DNA from 3 places in the Roseococcus sp. genome. Region 3 is predicted to be linked to each of the others. Evidence: riboswitches for the same ligand, from Rfam matches in the RefSeq annotation. Region 3 holds a riboswitch; each other region holds the start of a gene.
What was found. A riboswitch is a leader RNA that binds a small molecule or an ion and turns the genes downstream of it on or off. The one in region 3 is predicted to bind cobalamin.
Positions count from the first base shown of each region.

Region 1: another riboswitch for cobalamin. It lies ahead of ACO057_RS07395 (TonB-dependent receptor plug domain-containing protein); the one in region 3 lies ahead of metE (5-methyltetrahydropteroyltriglutamate--homocysteine S-methyltransferase).
Region 2: another riboswitch for cobalamin. It lies ahead of metE (5-methyltetrahydropteroyltriglutamate--homocysteine S-methyltransferase); the one in region 3 lies ahead of metE (5-methyltetrahydropteroyltriglutamate--homocysteine S-methyltransferase).

Region 1 is NZ_CBDDFJ010000017.1:183,962-189,340, forward strand. It holds gene ACO057_RS07385 (TonB-dependent receptor) at 1-905, opposite strand, end outside; gene ACO057_RS07390 (alpha-hydroxy acid oxidase) at 1,128-2,174, shown strand; cobalamin riboswitch at 2,258-2,489, shown strand; gene ACO057_RS07395 (TonB-dependent receptor plug domain-containing protein) at 2,721-4,670, shown strand; gene ACO057_RS07400 (copper chaperone PCu(A)C) at 4,728-5,379, opposite strand, start outside.
Region 2 is NZ_CBDDFJ010000036.1:24,346-29,724, reverse strand. It holds gene ACO057_RS17535 (EipB family protein) at 1-691, shown strand, start outside; gene ACO057_RS17530 (amidase) at 768-2,120, shown strand; cobalamin riboswitch at 2,198-2,394, shown strand; gene metE (5-methyltetrahydropteroyltriglutamate--homocysteine S-methyltransferase) at 2,518-4,845, shown strand; gene ACO057_RS17520 (ABC transporter substrate-binding protein) at 5,109-5,379, shown strand, end outside.
Region 3 is NZ_CBDDFJ010000020.1:43,006-48,384, reverse strand. It holds gene rsgA (ribosome small subunit-dependent GTPase A) at 1-701, opposite strand, end outside; gene ACO057_RS10495 (TetR/AcrR family transcriptional regulator) at 912-1,562, shown strand; gene ACO057_RS10490 (amino acid ABC transporter substrate-binding protein) at 1,618-2,661, shown strand; cobalamin riboswitch at 3,083-3,299, shown strand; gene metE (5-methyltetrahydropteroyltriglutamate--homocysteine S-methyltransferase) at 3,404-5,379, shown strand, end outside.

The sequences.
Region 1 (5,379 bases), on a different contig from region 3:
CTCTGGCCCGGCGCGACCACGACGGGCACGCCGTAGTCGGGCGTGCGGCGATCCTCGAAGTGCATGTAGTCGACGGTCAGCGTCGTGGGCGTGCCCAGGCCGAGCGAGAAGGACGGCGCGATGCCCCAACGGTCGGAGCTGACCGAGTCACGACCGATGACGCGGTTGGTGTGGCCGAGGATGTTCAGGCGAACGGCCGAGGTCTCGCCGATCTGGCGGTTGATGTCGAAGTTGCCGCGCGCCATGCCGCCCGTGCCGCCCGAGACCGTGCCGCTCATGAAATTGCCGAGCTGGGCCGTGCGGGTCTGGATGTTGATCGCCCCGCCGATGGTCTGCTGGCCGAAGGTCGTGGCCGAGGGCCCCTTCAGGACGGCGACGCTGTCGAAATTGAAGGCGTCGCGCGTATAGGTGCCGAAGTCGCGCATGCCGTCGACATAGACGTCGTTCTGCGCGGAGAAGCCGCGGATGCGGAACTGGTCGCCGCTGACGCCGCCATTGCCTTCGCCGATCGAGGAGGTGATGCCGGGGACGTTGCGCAGCGCCTGGTCGAGGCTGGTGACGCCCTGCTGTTCCAGGATTTCGCGCGGAATCATGTTGATGACCTGGGGCGTGCTCTGGACGGTTCCGGGCAGCCGCGTGAGGCCGGTCGGCCGCTGCAGCGTATTGGCCGGCAACTGGCCGGAAACGTCCATGGTCGGCAAGGTAATGCCGGAAGCGGCTTCCACCGTCGTCGGAACGGCAGCGGGGGCCTGGGCAGCGAGGGCCTGGGCGGTGGTCTGGGCCTGGGCGGTGGTCTGGGCCTGGGCGGTGGTCTGGGCCTGGGCGCCGACAGAGAGAACAACCGCGAGGCTCGCGGTGACGGCAATCTGGGAGACCGTGCAGTGCAAGATCGCACGCTGCGACATGTGGGCAATCCTCAAGTTGAGAATGCCTCCTATTTTCAATTTAAAATTTCAGCAATCACATGCGTCAGATTATTACGGTTCCGAACGGCCGGTGACGGCGCCAGCGTGTCATCAGCGCAACACTCATTTGTGGCTTCGTCGCCTGGAGTTTAGGCTCGCCACGATCCAAGGAGACGACCGATCTTCCAAGCGCCGCCCATCCCGGCAGGGACCCTGACCCTGATGGATTATGAGCCGCATGCGCGTGAGCGCATGGGCGAGAATGCCTGGGCCTATATCTCCACCGGAACGGCCGACGAACGAACGCTGCGGGCGAATCGCGAGGCTTTCGAGCGGCTTCGGCTCCAAGGCCGAGTCATGACCGATATGTCCGGCGCACATACCCGCCTGACCCTTTTCGGCGATTCATTCGAGCATCCGATTTTTCTCGCGCCGGTGGCTTTTCACCGCCTGGTCCATCCCGATGGCGAACTGGCCACCGCCTTCGGAGCCAGCGCCATCCGCGCGGGCATGGTCGTCAGCACCAGCGCGAGCGTTCCGATCGAGCAGATCGCGCGGCAGGCGACCTCCCCGCTCTGGTTCCAATTGTATCTTCAGTATGACCGGATATTTACTCAATCGCTCGTCACACGCGCGGAACAGGCCGGCTATCGCGCTCTCGTCCTCACCGTCGACGCCCCCGTCACCTTGCGCAACCGCGAGCAGCGCGCGGGCTTCGGGTTGCCGCCCGGGGTCGAGGCGGTGAACCTCCAGGGCATGATCCCCCCGCCCCCGCCCAGGGCGGAGCCGCATGAGAGCGAGGTGTTCCGCGGCCTGCTCGCCGGCGCGGCGACCTGGAAGGACATCGCCTGGCTGCGCTCGATCACGCGGCTGCCGCTGCTGCTGAAGGGCATCATGTCCCCCGCCGACGCCGCCCGCGCCATCGCGGAGGGCGTGGACGGGATCATCGTCTCCAACCACGGCGGCCGCGCGCTCGACACCGCGCCGGCCAGTATCGAGGCCCTGCCGCGCATCGCCGAGGTGGTGGCCGGGCGCGTCCCGATCCTCATGGATGGCGGCATCCGCCGCGGCAGCGACGTGCTGAAGGCGCTCGCCCTCGGCGCCAAGGCGGTGCTGATCGGGCGGCCCTATATCTACGGCCTGGCGGTGGGCGGCCCCGTCGGCGTGGCGCATGTCGTGAAGATCCTGCGCACGGAACTCGAAATCGCGATGACGCTGACGGGATGCGCCAATCTGGAAGCGATCGACCGGTCGGTGATCTGGGAATGATGCGCCTGTGGCTTTCCGGCCGCAGCGCGCCCCGCACATCGCGCGATCGACCCTGCGGCATTGATCGGCCGGACGGTATTTTCTAATACTGCCGGCGCAATGGTCCCGCGCGAGTGGGTGAAAAGGGAATGCCGTGCGTCCGCCGGGGGGATCATCCTCCGTTCCGGGCAAGTCGGCAGCTGCCCCCGCAACTGTCAGCGGTGAGACGCTGGCCCTTCCGCCGAAAGGCGGGCCACTACGGCGAGAGCCGCGGGAAGGTCGGGCCAATGTCGACGACCCGCGAGCCAGGAGACCTGCCCTTGCCGATGCGCTGCAGGGCCGTCGTAACCCACGACGATCCGGGCGGGGCGCTCCGGGGACAGGTGACGCGATGACGGCTTTCCCGCCTCCGATTCCGGCGCGCTTCGGCGATGCCCTGGGCCGCTCGGGGCCCCTCTTCATCCTTCTGTGATCCGGACGACGGCCAGGCCCTCCGGGGCCGCCAAGCTTCAAGCGCTTCTCCGGCGACACGCCATGACATCCCCCAAGAATCGAAAGTCCGCGGCCATGCCGAAGACCCGCTACCTCCTTGCCATGCTCCTGGGCACCACCCAGATCGCGGCCGCCCAAACCTCATCCGACCCGACACCGTCCACCCCGGCTGCGTCCGCCCCGGTCGCGTCCAACATCGTGCCGCTGCCCGAACTCACCGTGATCGAGACGCGCACGCCCGTGCCCCTCTCGCAGGTCGGCAGCTCGGTCACGATCATCACGGGTGAGGAACTGCGCGAACGGCAGATCACCCAGGTCATCGACGCGCTGCGCGAAGTGCCCGGCCTCTCCGTCAATCAGAACGGCCAGCGCAGCGGCCCGGGCCAGGTTCGCATTCGCGGCGGCGAGGGCAATCACACGCTCGTCCTGCTCGACGGCGTGAAGATGAACGACCCGAACGACAACGAGTTCGACATCACCCAGCTCACGACCAATGAGATCGAGCGCATCGAGGTCCTGCGCGGCCCGCAATCGATGGTCTATGGCGCCGATGCGGCAGGCGGCGTGATCAGCATCACCACCCGCCGTGGCGAGGCGGGGCCTCCGCGCGTCAATGCCTCCATCGAGGGCGGCAGCTTCGGGACGACCAATCTGCGGGCGGGTATCTCCGGCGGAGGCGAGCGCTACGACTACAACCTCTATGGCGGGCGCCTCGCCTCGGCGGGGACGGTCACGGCCCCCGGGGGGCGCGAGAACGACGGCTATCGCAACTACACCGTGGGCGGCCGCGCGGGGCTGCGCGTGAACGACAATCTCCGCTTCGAAGGCAGCTTCCGCCACACGGGCAGCCGCGGCGATACCGACGGGCAGGACTACGTCACGGGCCTGGCCATCGATACGCTGGATAATTTCCGCTACCGCAGCACGGTCGGCCGGGGAACGGCGTTCCTGAATCTCTTCGACGGCCGCATGGAGAATATCTTCACCGTCTCGGGCGGCTCCTTCGAGCGTGAGAGCCGGCTGGCGAGCCAGTTGCTGAGCCGCACCAGCACGGATCGGCTCCGCACCGAGTATCAGACCAATATCCGCATCATCCCCAATGCGGTGACGACCTTCGGCGTCGACTGGCAGCGCGAGGGCAACCGCCAGCTCCTCTACGGGTCGCTGCAGCGCTTCGTCGCGCCGGATGTGCAGAACACCGGCGTCTGGGCCCAGCAGCAGATCGACCTCTTCGATCGGCTGACCCTGACCGGCGGCGTCCGGCACGACGAGAACGATTTCTTCGGCGGCGCGACCACCTATCGCTTCACCGGGGCCTATCGGATCCCGTCCTGGGGCACCAAGTTCCGCGCCACCTACGGCACGGGCTTCGCGCCGCCCTCCTTCAGCGAGATGTATTTCGTTCCCTCGGCCTCCTTCGTCCCGAACCCGAACCTGCGCCCGGAGCGGACGCGTGGCTGGGAACTCGGCGTGGACCAGGAATTCCTCAATCGCCGCATCCTCCTGGGCGCGACCTATTTCAACAACCGCGTGAAGGACTTCATCGCCTTCAACACCGGCGTCTTCCCTTTCCGCCTCAACAATATCGGCGAGAACGAGGCGCAGGGCGTCGAGCTTACGGCGCGGCTGGAGCCGACGCGATGGGCCAGCATCGTGGCCAGCTACACCCTGACGGACAGCAACATCGTCTCCTCCGTCACGCCGTCGCAGAACGGGCTCCAGCTCGTGCGCCGGCCGCGCAACGCCGCCTCGCTCAACGTCACGCTGCGGCCGGTCGAGGCGATGCGGGTCAACTTCGGGCTCGTCTATAACGGTACGACGCAGGACAGCTTCTTCGGAGCGGGCGGCGGGCGGCGAACCCTTTCGCCCTACACTTTGGCGCGGATCGCGGTTTCCTACCGGGTGACGCCGCAGGTCGAGGTCTTCGGCCGGGTGGAGAACGCCTTCGACCAGCGGTACCAGGAGGTCTATGGCTTCCAGCCGCCTGGGATCGGCGGCTTCGGCGGCGTGCGGGTCAGCTTCTGATCCGTCGCGAGGAAGCCCGGGTCGTGCCCGGGCTTCCCGCGAAGATTTTCGAACCGTTCAGTGCTGGTGGCCCTGCGCCGGGGCGCGGGCCCCGGCGGCCTGGACCGTCAGGTTCACTGTCACCTGGCCCGCGCGCTCGAAGCGCAGGCTGACCGGAATGGTCTGGCCCACCACGAGCGGGCGCGTCAGGCCGATCAGCATCATGTGCAGCCCACCCGGCGCCAGCGCCACGCTGCCGCCGGCGGGAAGCGGGATGCTCTCGACCGGACGCATCCGCATCACATCGCCCTCGCGCAGGCTGGTATGCAGTTCCACCCGCGCCGCCGCGGGCGAACTCGCCGCGACCAGGGTATCGGCCTGCGCGCCGGTGTTGCGGATGCTGAAGAAGCCCGCGCCCTGCGCGCCCTGCCCCGCCGCGCGCGTCCAGCCGCCTTCCACCGCTATCGGACCGACGGTCACCGCCCCCGAAGCTGCCGGCGCCTGGGCGAGCTGCAGCATGGGCGCGGGGAAGCGCGGGCGCGGTTCGCCCTCGACCGCCAGCTGCGTCCAGGCCGCGACCGTCTCGCCGCAGCGCTGCGTCACCGGGAAGGCCAGGGCCTCGCCGCCGCGATCGGGCGTGCGGACCATCATCACGAACTCGTCGTAATGGGCATCCGGCAGCGAGCCGCCGCGCCAGGCGATGGAGGCGCCGGGCTCGATGGCGATCTCC
Region 2 (5,379 bases), on a different contig from region 3:
GCGCGACAACGCCTCCGTGGTGCGGGCCGAGGGCGTCATGCTCTTCGAGGTGGTGGATGCCTGCGACGCCTGGGCCTCGCGCCAGCGCTTCACCCTCATGATCTCCGATCGCGACGGCAATACGATCGAGACCAGTTCGGATTATTCCACGCTGGAAGCCAAGGACGGCTCCTCCATTCGCTTCTCCCTCACCCAGATGACGGAGGGCGCCGTGACCTCGCGCATCGCCGGCGAGGCGACGCTGACGCCCCAGGGCGGCCGCGCCGTCTATTCCGAGCCGGCCAATACGCAGGAGGACCTGCCCCCCGGCACCATCCTGCCGATGATCCACACGCTCCGCAGCCTGGCCGCGGCCCGGACGAATCAGCGGATCTTCACCGCGCCCCTCTTCGACGGCACCAGCGCTGACGGCGCACAGGACACGACCACGATCTTCACGGGCGGCTGGACCCAGCCGCAGCCCAATCCGGCCTTTCCGCTGCTGGCCGAGATCGGCAGCGCGCGCATGCGCATCGCCTTCTTCGATCGCAATGTCAGCGGCCAGAACGGCGGCGCCGGCACGCCCGACTATGAGGTCAGCATGCGCTACTTCGAGAACGGCGTGGCCGACGAGCTGAAGATGGATTTTGGCGAGTTCGTCGTGGATGGCCGCCTCGGCGAGCTCCAGCCCATCCCCTCGCCCTGCGGATGACGTTCTGAACGGGGCGGGTTTCGCCTTTCGCGGCCTGCCCGCATAGTCGCACCCGCAAGCTTTCGCAGGACGACCCATGCCCCGCCACGCCTTCCCCACGATCGCCGATGCCGCCGAGGCCCTGGAACGCGGCAGCGTCACCGCCGCCGCGCTGGTCGAGGATGCTCTCGCCCGCATGGATCACGGCGAAGGGCCGAGGGTCTTCACCGAGATCCACGCCAAATCCGCCCGGGATTCGGCGCTGGCCATGGATCAGCTTCGCCTGGTCGGCCGCGCGCCGAGCCGCTTCGCCGGCATCCCGATCACCATCAAGGACCTCTTCGACGAGGCTGGTCATGTCAGCCGCGCCGGCTCCGTGGCGCGGGACGGGGCGGCCCCCGCCCTGGCGACCGCGCCCGTGGTGGCGCGGCTGCAGCGCCAGGGCTTCGTGGTGCTCGGCCGGACCAATATGACGGAATTCGCGTTTTCGGGCCTCGGCGTGAACCCGCATTACGGCACGCCGAAATCGGCCTGGGACCGCGAGACGGGCCGGCTGCCCGGCGGCTCCTCCTCGGGCGCGGGCGTGGCGGCGGCGGATGGCATGGGCTTCGGCGGGTTGGGCACCGACACGGGTGGCTCCTGCCGCATCCCGGCGGCGCTGAACGGCGTGGTCGGCTTCAAGCCGACGGCGCGGCGCGTGCCGATCGACGGCGTGGTACCGCTCTCCGTCTCGCTGGACTCGGTGGGCCCGCTGGCCCGCTCCGTGGCCTGCTGCCATGTGCTGGACGCCTTCATCTCCGGTGCGGATGATGCGCCGGCCCTGCCGGAAATCAGCCTCGCCGGCCTGCGCTTCGGCGTGCTGCACAATATCGTCGAGGACGGCATGGAGGGTGAGGTCGCGCGGCCCTATGCCCGGGCGCTCGCTTTGCTGGAGCAGGCCGGGGCGACACTGGTCGACCTTACCTTGCCCGAACTCGAGCGCCTGCCGCAGATCAATGCGAAGGGCGGGCTGACGGCATCGGAGGCCTATGCCTGGCACCAGGCGCTGATCGCCAGCGACGGACCGCGCTACGACCCGCTGATCCTGAAGCGGATCATGCGCGGGGAGAAGATGAGCGCGGCGGACTACCTGGCCGCGGTGCAGGGCCGCGCGGAGGTCATCGCGGCGACCGCCGCCCGGACGGCGCCCTTCGACGCGGTGATCTGCCCGACGGTGCCGCTGGCGCCGCCGCCCATCGCCGCCGTGGCGGAGGAGAGCGAGTACAATCGCATCAACCTGCTGCTGCTGCGCAACACCTCCATCGCGAACGCCCTCGACCGATGCGCGATCAGCCTGCCCTGCCACCTTCCGGGCGAAGCTCCCGCCGGGCTCATGCTGATGGGCGAAGCCATGGGGGATGCGCGACTCTTCGCGATTTCGGCGGCCGTGGAACGCATCCTGGACGTCTAGAAAAGAAAATGCCCCCGCTCGATATTGGGATATAAGCATTTCTTTATCAGGCGGTTGACAGACGCTGCTGGACGGAGGATTTTCCGCCCCATCGAGGTTCTGCGCGCCCGCTTGCGCGCAGCTAAGAGGGAAGCCGGTGCGATGCCGGCGCTGCCCCCGCAACTGTCAGCGGCGAGCGACTGTCCAATCACGTCACTGGGGCCCCGGCCCTGGGAAGACAGGACCGTCGCGGCGACCCGTGAGCCAGGAGACCTGCCTCGACAGATAACGTCCTCCGGCGGGGTGCCCGGTCAGGTCGCGCGCAAGCTGCGACGGGCTGCTTCTTGACTGGATCGCACCCGCGCGGAGGCTAGCACGTGCCCCGTCAAACCTCGCCATAAACTAGGTAGAGGTTGCCATGACAGTCACCGTCGCCACCCTCGGCTTCCCCCGCATGGGACCGAAGCGTGAGCTCAAGGTCGCGCTGGAATCCTATTGGGCTGGCACGACCGAGGCCGAAGCACTTCTTTCCGTCGCGAGCGACCTGCGCGCGCAGAACTGGAAACGCCAGCGCGATCTCGGCGCCAACGTCATCCCCTCCAACGATTTCTCCGTCTATGACCATGTGCTGGACACGACCGCCATGGTCGGCGCGGTGCCTGCAATCTATGGCTGGACGGATCGGCAGGTCGGCCTCGAAACCTACTTCGCCATGGCGCGCGGCTCGCGCACCGGCAGCGCGGCGGCCGAAAGCTGCTGCACCGGTCATGGGCCCGCCCATGGCGGCAACGGCGCCCCCGCCGCTGAGATGACCAAGTGGTTCGATACGAACTACCATTACCTCGTGCCCGAATTCACCCCGGAGCAGACCTTCCGGCTGGCCTCGACCAAGGCGCTCGACCACTACCTGGCGGCCAAGGCCCTCGGCATCGAAACGCGGCCCGTCCTGGTCGGCCCGGTGACCTATCTGCTGCTCGGCAAGGCCAAGGGCGAGGCCTTCGATCCGCTGACGCTGCTTCCCCGCTTGCTCCCGGTCTATGTCGAGGTGCTGCAGTCGCTGGCCCGCGCCGGCGCCAGGTGGGTGCAGATCGACGAGCCGGCTTTGGTCATGGACCTCTCCGACGCCGCGCGCGCCGCCTATGCCGGGGCCTATGCCGCCCTCTCGACGGCGGCCCTCGGCCTGCGGGTGATGTTGACGACCTATTTCGGCGCGCTGTCCGACAATCTCGACACGGTCCTCTCCCTGCCGGTCCATGGCTTGCATATCGATCTCGTCCGCGCGCCGGAGCAGCTCCTCCCCGTCCTGGATGGCGCGCGGCCGGATCTGATGCTGTCGCTCGGCGTGATCGACGGGCGCAATGTGTGGAAGGCGGACCTGAACGCCATTCTCGACCGCATCGAGCCCGTCGTCGCCGCCGGTCGCGACGTCATCCTGGCCCCCTCCTGCTCCCTGCTGCATGCACCGATCGACCTGGCCCGCGAGGCCGCCATGGATCCGCAGGTGAAGGACTGGCTGGCCTTCGCTCTCCAGAAGATCGCGGAGCTGGCCACGCTCGCGAAGGCGCTCAACGAGGGCCGCGCTTCCGTGCGCGACCAGCTGGATGCCTCGACCGCCTCCGTCGCCTCGCGCCGAAGCTCCGCGCGGATCCACAATCCGGCGGTGCAGGCCCGCGCGGCGCAGCGGGATCCGGCGCTGTCGCAGCGCGCCTCGGCCTTTGAGGCGCGACGCGGCCTGCAGCGGCGGAAGCTCGGGCTGCCCAGCTATCCCACCACGACGATCGGCTCCTTCCCGCAGACCGACGAGGTGCGCAAGGCGCGTGCCGACCATGACCGCGGTCTTCTCGCCGACGTGGCCTACGAAACCTTCCTGCGCAGGCAGACGGCGCTGACGATCGGCTGGCAGGAAGCCGTGGGTCTCGACGTGCTGGTGCATGGCGAGTTCGAGCGCAACGACATGGTGCAGTATTTCGGCGAGCAGCTCTCCGGGTTCGTCTTCACGAAATACGCCTGGGTGCAGTCCTATGGCTCACGCTGCGTCCGCCCGCCGATCATCTATGGCGACGTCGCGCGGCCGAAGCCGATGACCGTCGAATGGTGGCGCTATGCGCAGTCGCTCACCGAACGCCCGATGAAGGGCATGCTCACCGGCCCCGTGACGATCCTGAACTGGTCCTTCGTGCGCGACGACCAGCCGCGCGCGGCGACCTGCCGTCAGCTCGCCTTCGCCATTCGCGACGAGGTGATGGACCTGGAGACCGCGGGGGCCGCCATCATCCAGATCGACGAGGCCGCCCTGCGCGAGGGCCTGCCCCTGCGCAAGGGCGACTGGGGCGACTACCTCGACTGGGCGGTGGAGTGCTTCCGCATCACGGCCTCGGGCGTGGCGGATGCGACGCAGATCCACACCCACATGTGCTACTCGGAATTCAACGACATCATCGCCTCGATCGGCGCGATGGATGCGGATGTCATTTCCATCGAAACCGCGCGCTCGAAGATGGAGCTGCTCGATGCCTTCGCCGGTTATCGCTATCCGGCGGAGATCGGACCTGGCGTCTATGACATTCATTCGCCGCGCGTGCCCAGCGTCAGCGAGATGACGGAGCTGCTGACGGCCGCGGCCGCGCGCCTGCCGGCGGATCAGCTCTGGGTGAATCCCGATTGCGGGCTCAAGACCCGCAAATGGCCGGAAGTCCGGCTGGCCATCGAGAACATGGTGAGCGCCGCACGAGCCGCGCGTGTTTAGCCTTACGGAACGTTCCGGCCATGCGTGGATCAGGCAAATCCACGCGTTTGCGCTCGCTTCTTGCTTTGGCCGGGAAGTGAATATAACGACAACGACGGATAGCCCCAGCAAGAGGGCCGAGAGAAAAGTCCAGAGTTCCGCCGGGACAGGCCGCCAGCGGCCCCGCAAGCGAGGCGGGTGCAGCACCTGCCCGCGAGCCCCCGGACCTGCCATCCGATCCATACCGAACAACCCGGCGAAGAGCCTGGGCGAGGGAAAATGACATGACCAATGCAACCGCCTCACAGCCCGGCTTTCCTGTATCGCGCCGCACGCTCGCGGTCGGCCTCGCCGGTGCAGGCCTCGCCAGCCCCGCGCTCGCGCAGACGCGGCCGCTCATTCGTGTCGGCGTGCCGACCAAGGCCTATTGGCCGACCATCATCGCCCTCGCCGCGGAGCAGCAGCGCTTCTTCGAGAAGGAGGGCTTCCGGGTCGAGACCACGGTCTATCGCGGCGGCGCCGAATGCTTCGAGGCTCTGGCCGCCGGCGCCACCG
Region 3 (5,379 bases):
GTGGTGTGCCGCCCCCGGGCATCCGAGGCGCGGATGTCCTGGGTGGCCATCCGCTCCTCGCCGAGCAGGGCATTCACCAGCGTCGACTTCCCCACACCCGAGGAGCCGATCAGCACACAGGTCTCGCCCGGCGCGATGTGGCCGAGGAGACCGTCCAGACCAAGGCCCTGGCGCGCCGATACGATGAGCACCGGGCAGCCGGCCGCCAGCCTGGCGATCTCGGCGGCCTCGGCCTCGGGCTGCTCGGACAGGTCGGCCTTGGTCAGCACCACCACCGGCCGCGCGCCGCTCTGCCAGGCCGCCGCGAGGAAGCGCTCGAGACGGCGCGGATTGAGGTCGGCATTCATGGAGGTGACGACGAAGACGACGTCGATATTGGCGGCGATGACCTGCATGGTCTGCACGCTGTCGGCCGCGCGGCGCACGAAGGCCGTGCGGCGCGGCAGGACGGCGTGGAGCGTGGCCGTGCCTTCGGTGGGCTTGGTCGACAAGGCCACCCAGTCGCCGGCGGCGGGATGCCCCCCCTCGCGGGCCTCATGGCGCAGGCGTCCGGAAAGGCGGGCGCTCAGCTGGCCGGCATCCGTGATCACCAGATTGGCTTCGCGCTGCTGGACGATGATGCGTCCGGGGACATAGCCGGCGCGCGCATGGGGCTCGAACGCCAGCCGCAGCGCATCGGACCAGCCATAGTGTTCGATCAAAAGCGGCACTCTCCTGAGGGATGGGCACTATAGCACCGACTGGGCGGCAAGCCGCCCGCCCGCAAAGGGGTGGCTTCCGCAGGCTCGACTGCCGTCTCGCGGCCTGGGCTGAGAACCGCCAGTTCGCTTCAGGCTTTGCGCCTCGACCGAGCGCGACATGAACTTCCAGATGCGCTTGACAGGGTGCCGAATGGAGAGAAACTCTACCGGATGTCCGGTACAGAAAAGAAGCCCAGCGCGAAAACGGCACCCGGCAGGAACGCTGCGGGACCCAGCACTGGGGGAGCGGCGAAACGGGCCGGGGGAACCCTTGGACGACCTAGCCTGCGGCCGTCACTTCTGGATGCCGCCTTGGACATCGTTGCAAGTGACGGTGTGAGCGGACTTACCTACAGGTCACTCTCCATTCGGACCGGTATCACAAAAAGCGGCCTGCTTTATCATTTCAACAGTAAAGAAGATTTACTTGAGGCAATAACGGCGCGACTTATCGAAAGATATGCGGAGGCACGCAGACGTGCGAGCGAATCCCTCTCTGAATCCCCGACCCGGGAACTTGAGGGGTACGCGATATCCTCCATGAACAATCACTCAAATCTGGATTCGGCCAGCGCAAAACTCAAATTATCGGGAGTATGGAGCGGCGAATCTGGCCGCAAATACTTCAAGGAGCGCCTTGAAGGCATGAGCTCCGGGCTTGGTTTCGAGCGTACCTCGATTGTCCATCTCGCCGTCGAGGGATTGTGGTTCGTGGAATTGTTCGGGCTTTCCCCCTTTAGCGACGAGCAGCGTAGTCGGGTGGCGGAAATACTTCTTGATATGGCGGGTGGATCCGATCTTCCGGCAGCATCCTCGCAGTAATGCAACGAAAGTAGAATTTATTCCGGAATAATATAAAATAAAGAGGAAAATAAATATGATTTACAAATCAAATAAGATACTGGCGATGGCAACTTTGGCGGCGATGTTGTTCGCTCAGGGAGCGGAAGTCCATGCGCAACCGCAGATAGGCTCGACACTCGCGACGGTGCGAGAGCGCGGCCATCTCCTGTGCTCGACAGGCGGTGCGAGCCCCGGCTTTAGCGCCTTCGACAGCCGCGGCGTCCCGCAGGGCATCGACGCCGACATCTGTCGGGCCGTGGCGGCAGCCGTCTTCGGTGACGCCAGCCGGGTTCGGTTCGTCACGACCTCGTCCTCGCAGCGCGTGTTGAATCTTCAGTCCGGCGCGGTCGATCTGGCCGCCCAGTCGATGACCTGGACCCACACGCGGGAGGCGGCAAACGGCCTCGTCTTCGCGAGCACCCACTATTACGACGGGCAGGGATTCCTCACGCGCACCTCGCTTGGTCTGCAATCGGCGCGGGAGCTTCAGGGAGCGACGGTTTGTGCCCCTGCCGGCGGCCGGGCCGAGATCAACGCCGCGGAATGGGCGCGGTCTATCGGCCTTCGCATCACGATCATCCTGTTTGATCGCACGGACGAGGTGATTGCCGCCTATGGCTCCGGTCGGTGTGACGCCATCACCAATGACGCCTCCCTTCTGGCGGGTCTCCGCTCGGGTCTGCAGAATCCGGCGGAACATGTCGTCCTCCCGGATCGGATCAGCAAAGAGCCGCTGGGCACCTACGTTCGTAAGGGCGATGACAATTGGCTCGACATCGTGCGCTGGACGGTACAGGCGCTGATCAATGCGGAAGAGCTCGGCATCACCCGGGAAAATTCCGAGCAGATGCTCACCAGCACAAATCCGCTGGTGCGACGGCTGCTCGGTGTCGCGGGCGATCACGGCCGGATGATGGGCCTCGACAACCGCTGGGCGATCTCGGCCATTCAGGCCGTCGGAAACTACGGCCAGCTGTATGACCGTCACTTTGGCGAGGCCAGCCAGACGCCTACACCTCGGGGCATTAACCGGCTCTGGACCGATGGCGGCATCATGTACGGTGCGCCGGTCCAGTAATTCCGAAAATTGACTGGGCGATTTGCGCCGTGTGCCGAAGTTCAGGTCGGATTGAATGGAAGCAGATTTACTGAAGTGAGATCCGTCTCGTAAGTACGAATTTGAGGTTCATGCCAAGGGTATTTTGCTTCGCAGAAGAAGATTCTGCCCTCCCTGTCGTTTGTTCCAGCACCTCGTCCGATTGTCCGGGCGAGGTGCTTTTACATCTACCGCTCACTCGCGACGCAGGTGCGCCTGCACTTTGAGCATCGGGTCACCGATTGGCTCACCCTCCGCCAGTCAACCCCTTTCGGATGGGGCCGTTCGCATCGCTTGGAGCCCCGCCAGGCCGTGCCGCTCCTCCGTTGCAGAACGCGACATCGGTCAACCCTTGCTTACATAAGCATATCATTATGTCGTTTGACTCTGCTCCGGCAATGAGCCTATGGAGGATCGTCTAGGTTCCCCCGGGCGCGTCCTCGCGTCGCGGGGGCTAAGAGGGAATCCGGTGCAGGCGGTTCGCCGCTGATGCCGGGGCTGCCCCCGCAACTGTGAGCGGCGAGCCGAGATCCGGAACCACTGGGGCCTTCGGGCCCTGGGAAGGGGGATCGAGGCGATGACCCGCGAGCCAGGAGACCTGCCTCGACACATACGTCCTCCGGCGGGGTGCCCGGTCAGGTCGCGATTGGCCCGCGATCGGTGCAAACCGCCGCGCGTGGGCGCGCGCCCGGCTGTCCTCGTCACAACGACACAGGTGAGGTTCATGACCGTTTCCGTTGCCACCCTCGGCTTCCCCCGCATCGGCCCGCGCCGCGAGCTGAAGACCGCGCTCGAGCGCTATTGGTCCGGCAAGTCCAGCCGCACCGACCTGCTCGCCGTCGCGGCCGAGCTGCGCGCCAGGACCTGGGCCCGGCAGAAGGCACTGGGCGCCGACATCATCCCGAGCAACGATTTCTCCTTCTACGACCAGGTGCTCGACACCAGCGCCATGGTCGGCGCCGTGCCGGCCATCTACGGCTGGAAGGGCGGTCCGGTGGACCTCGACACCTATTTCGCCATGGCACGCGGTGCCCAGGGCGATGCGCATGCCGAGTGCGGCGCCGGCTGCACCCACAAGGCGATCGACGTCCCCGCCTCCGAGATGACCAAGTGGTTCGACACGAACTACCACTACCTCGTGCCGGAATTCTCCTCGGGCCAGGCCTTCGCGCTCTCCTCCACCAAGGTGATCGACGAGTATCTGGAGGCGAAGGCCCAGGGCGTCGCGACCCGCCCCGTCCTGGTCGGCCCGGTCACCTACCTCAAGCTCGGCAAGAGCCACACCGAGGGTCTGCACCGCAAGGAGCTGCTGCGCGCGCTGCTGCCGGTCTATGCCGAGGTGCTGGGCAAGCTCTCCGCCGCCGGCGCCGAATGGGTGCAGATCGACGAGCCTTGCCTCGTCCTCGACCTGAACGACGAGGAGCGTGAGCTCCTGGCCGAGGCCTATGCGCATCTCGCCAAGGCCGTACCCTCCGTGAAGCTGATGCTGACCACCTATTTCGGCGGCCTCGGCGACAACCTCGAGGCCGCCCTGGCCCTGCCCGTGGCCGGCCTGCACCTCGACCTGATCCGTGCCCCGGATCAGCTGAGCGCCGTGCTGAATGCGCCGAAGGACCTCGTCCTCTCGCTCGGCGTGATCGACGGCCGCAACGTCTGGCGCGCCGACCTCGAAGCCATCCTCGACCGCGTCGAGCCGGTGGTGAAGTCGGGCCGCAAGGTCGTGCTGGCGCCCTCCTGCTCGCTGCTCCACACCCCGATCGACCTCGATGCCGAGAATGCGATCGATCCCGACGTGAAGGGCTGGCTGGCCTTCGCCGTGCAGAAGATCGAGGAGCTTGCCATCCTGGCCAAGGCCTTGAACGAGGGCCGCGCCGCTGTCGCGGACAAGCTCGCCGCCTCGACCGCCGCGGCGAAGCTGCGCAAGACCTCGCCCAAGATCCACGACGCCGCCGTGGGCGCGCGCCTGGCGAAGGTGACGGCCCAGATGGCCCGCCGCCACTCGGTCTTCGCCGAGCGGCGCCAGGCACAGATCGGGGCGTTGGGCCTGCCGGCCTTCCCGACCACGACCATCGGCTCCTTCCCGCAGACCGAGGATGTCCGCAAGGCGCGTGCCGCCCATGGCAAGGGGACGATGACCGACGCCGAGTACAATGCCTTCCTCCGCGAGGAAACGGCCCGCACCGTGAAGTGGCAGGAGCAGATCGGCCTGGACGTGCTGGTGCATGGCGAGTTCGAGCGCAACGACATGGTGCAGTATTTCGGCGAGCAGCTCTCGGGCTTCGTGTTCAGCAAGAGCGGCTGGGTGCAGTCCTACGGCTCGCGCTGCGTGCGGCCGCCGATCCTCTTCGGCGACGTGTCGCGGCCGAAGGCGATGACCGTGGAGTGGTGGAAGTTCTCGCAAGGCGTGGCGACCAAGCCGATGAAGGGCATGCTGACGGGCCCCGTCACCATCCTGAACTGGTCCTTCGTCCGCGACGACGTGCCGCGTTCGTTGGCCTGCAAGCAGATCGCGCTGGCGATCCGCGACGAGGTGGTGGATCTGGAGAAGGCCGGAGCCAAGATCATCCAGATCGACGAGGCCGCGCTGCGCGAGGGCCTGCCGCTGCGCCGCGGCGACTGGCAGCACTACCTCGGCTGGGCGGTGGAGAGCTTCCGCCTGACGGCTTCGGGGGTGGCGGACAAGACCCAGATCCACACGCA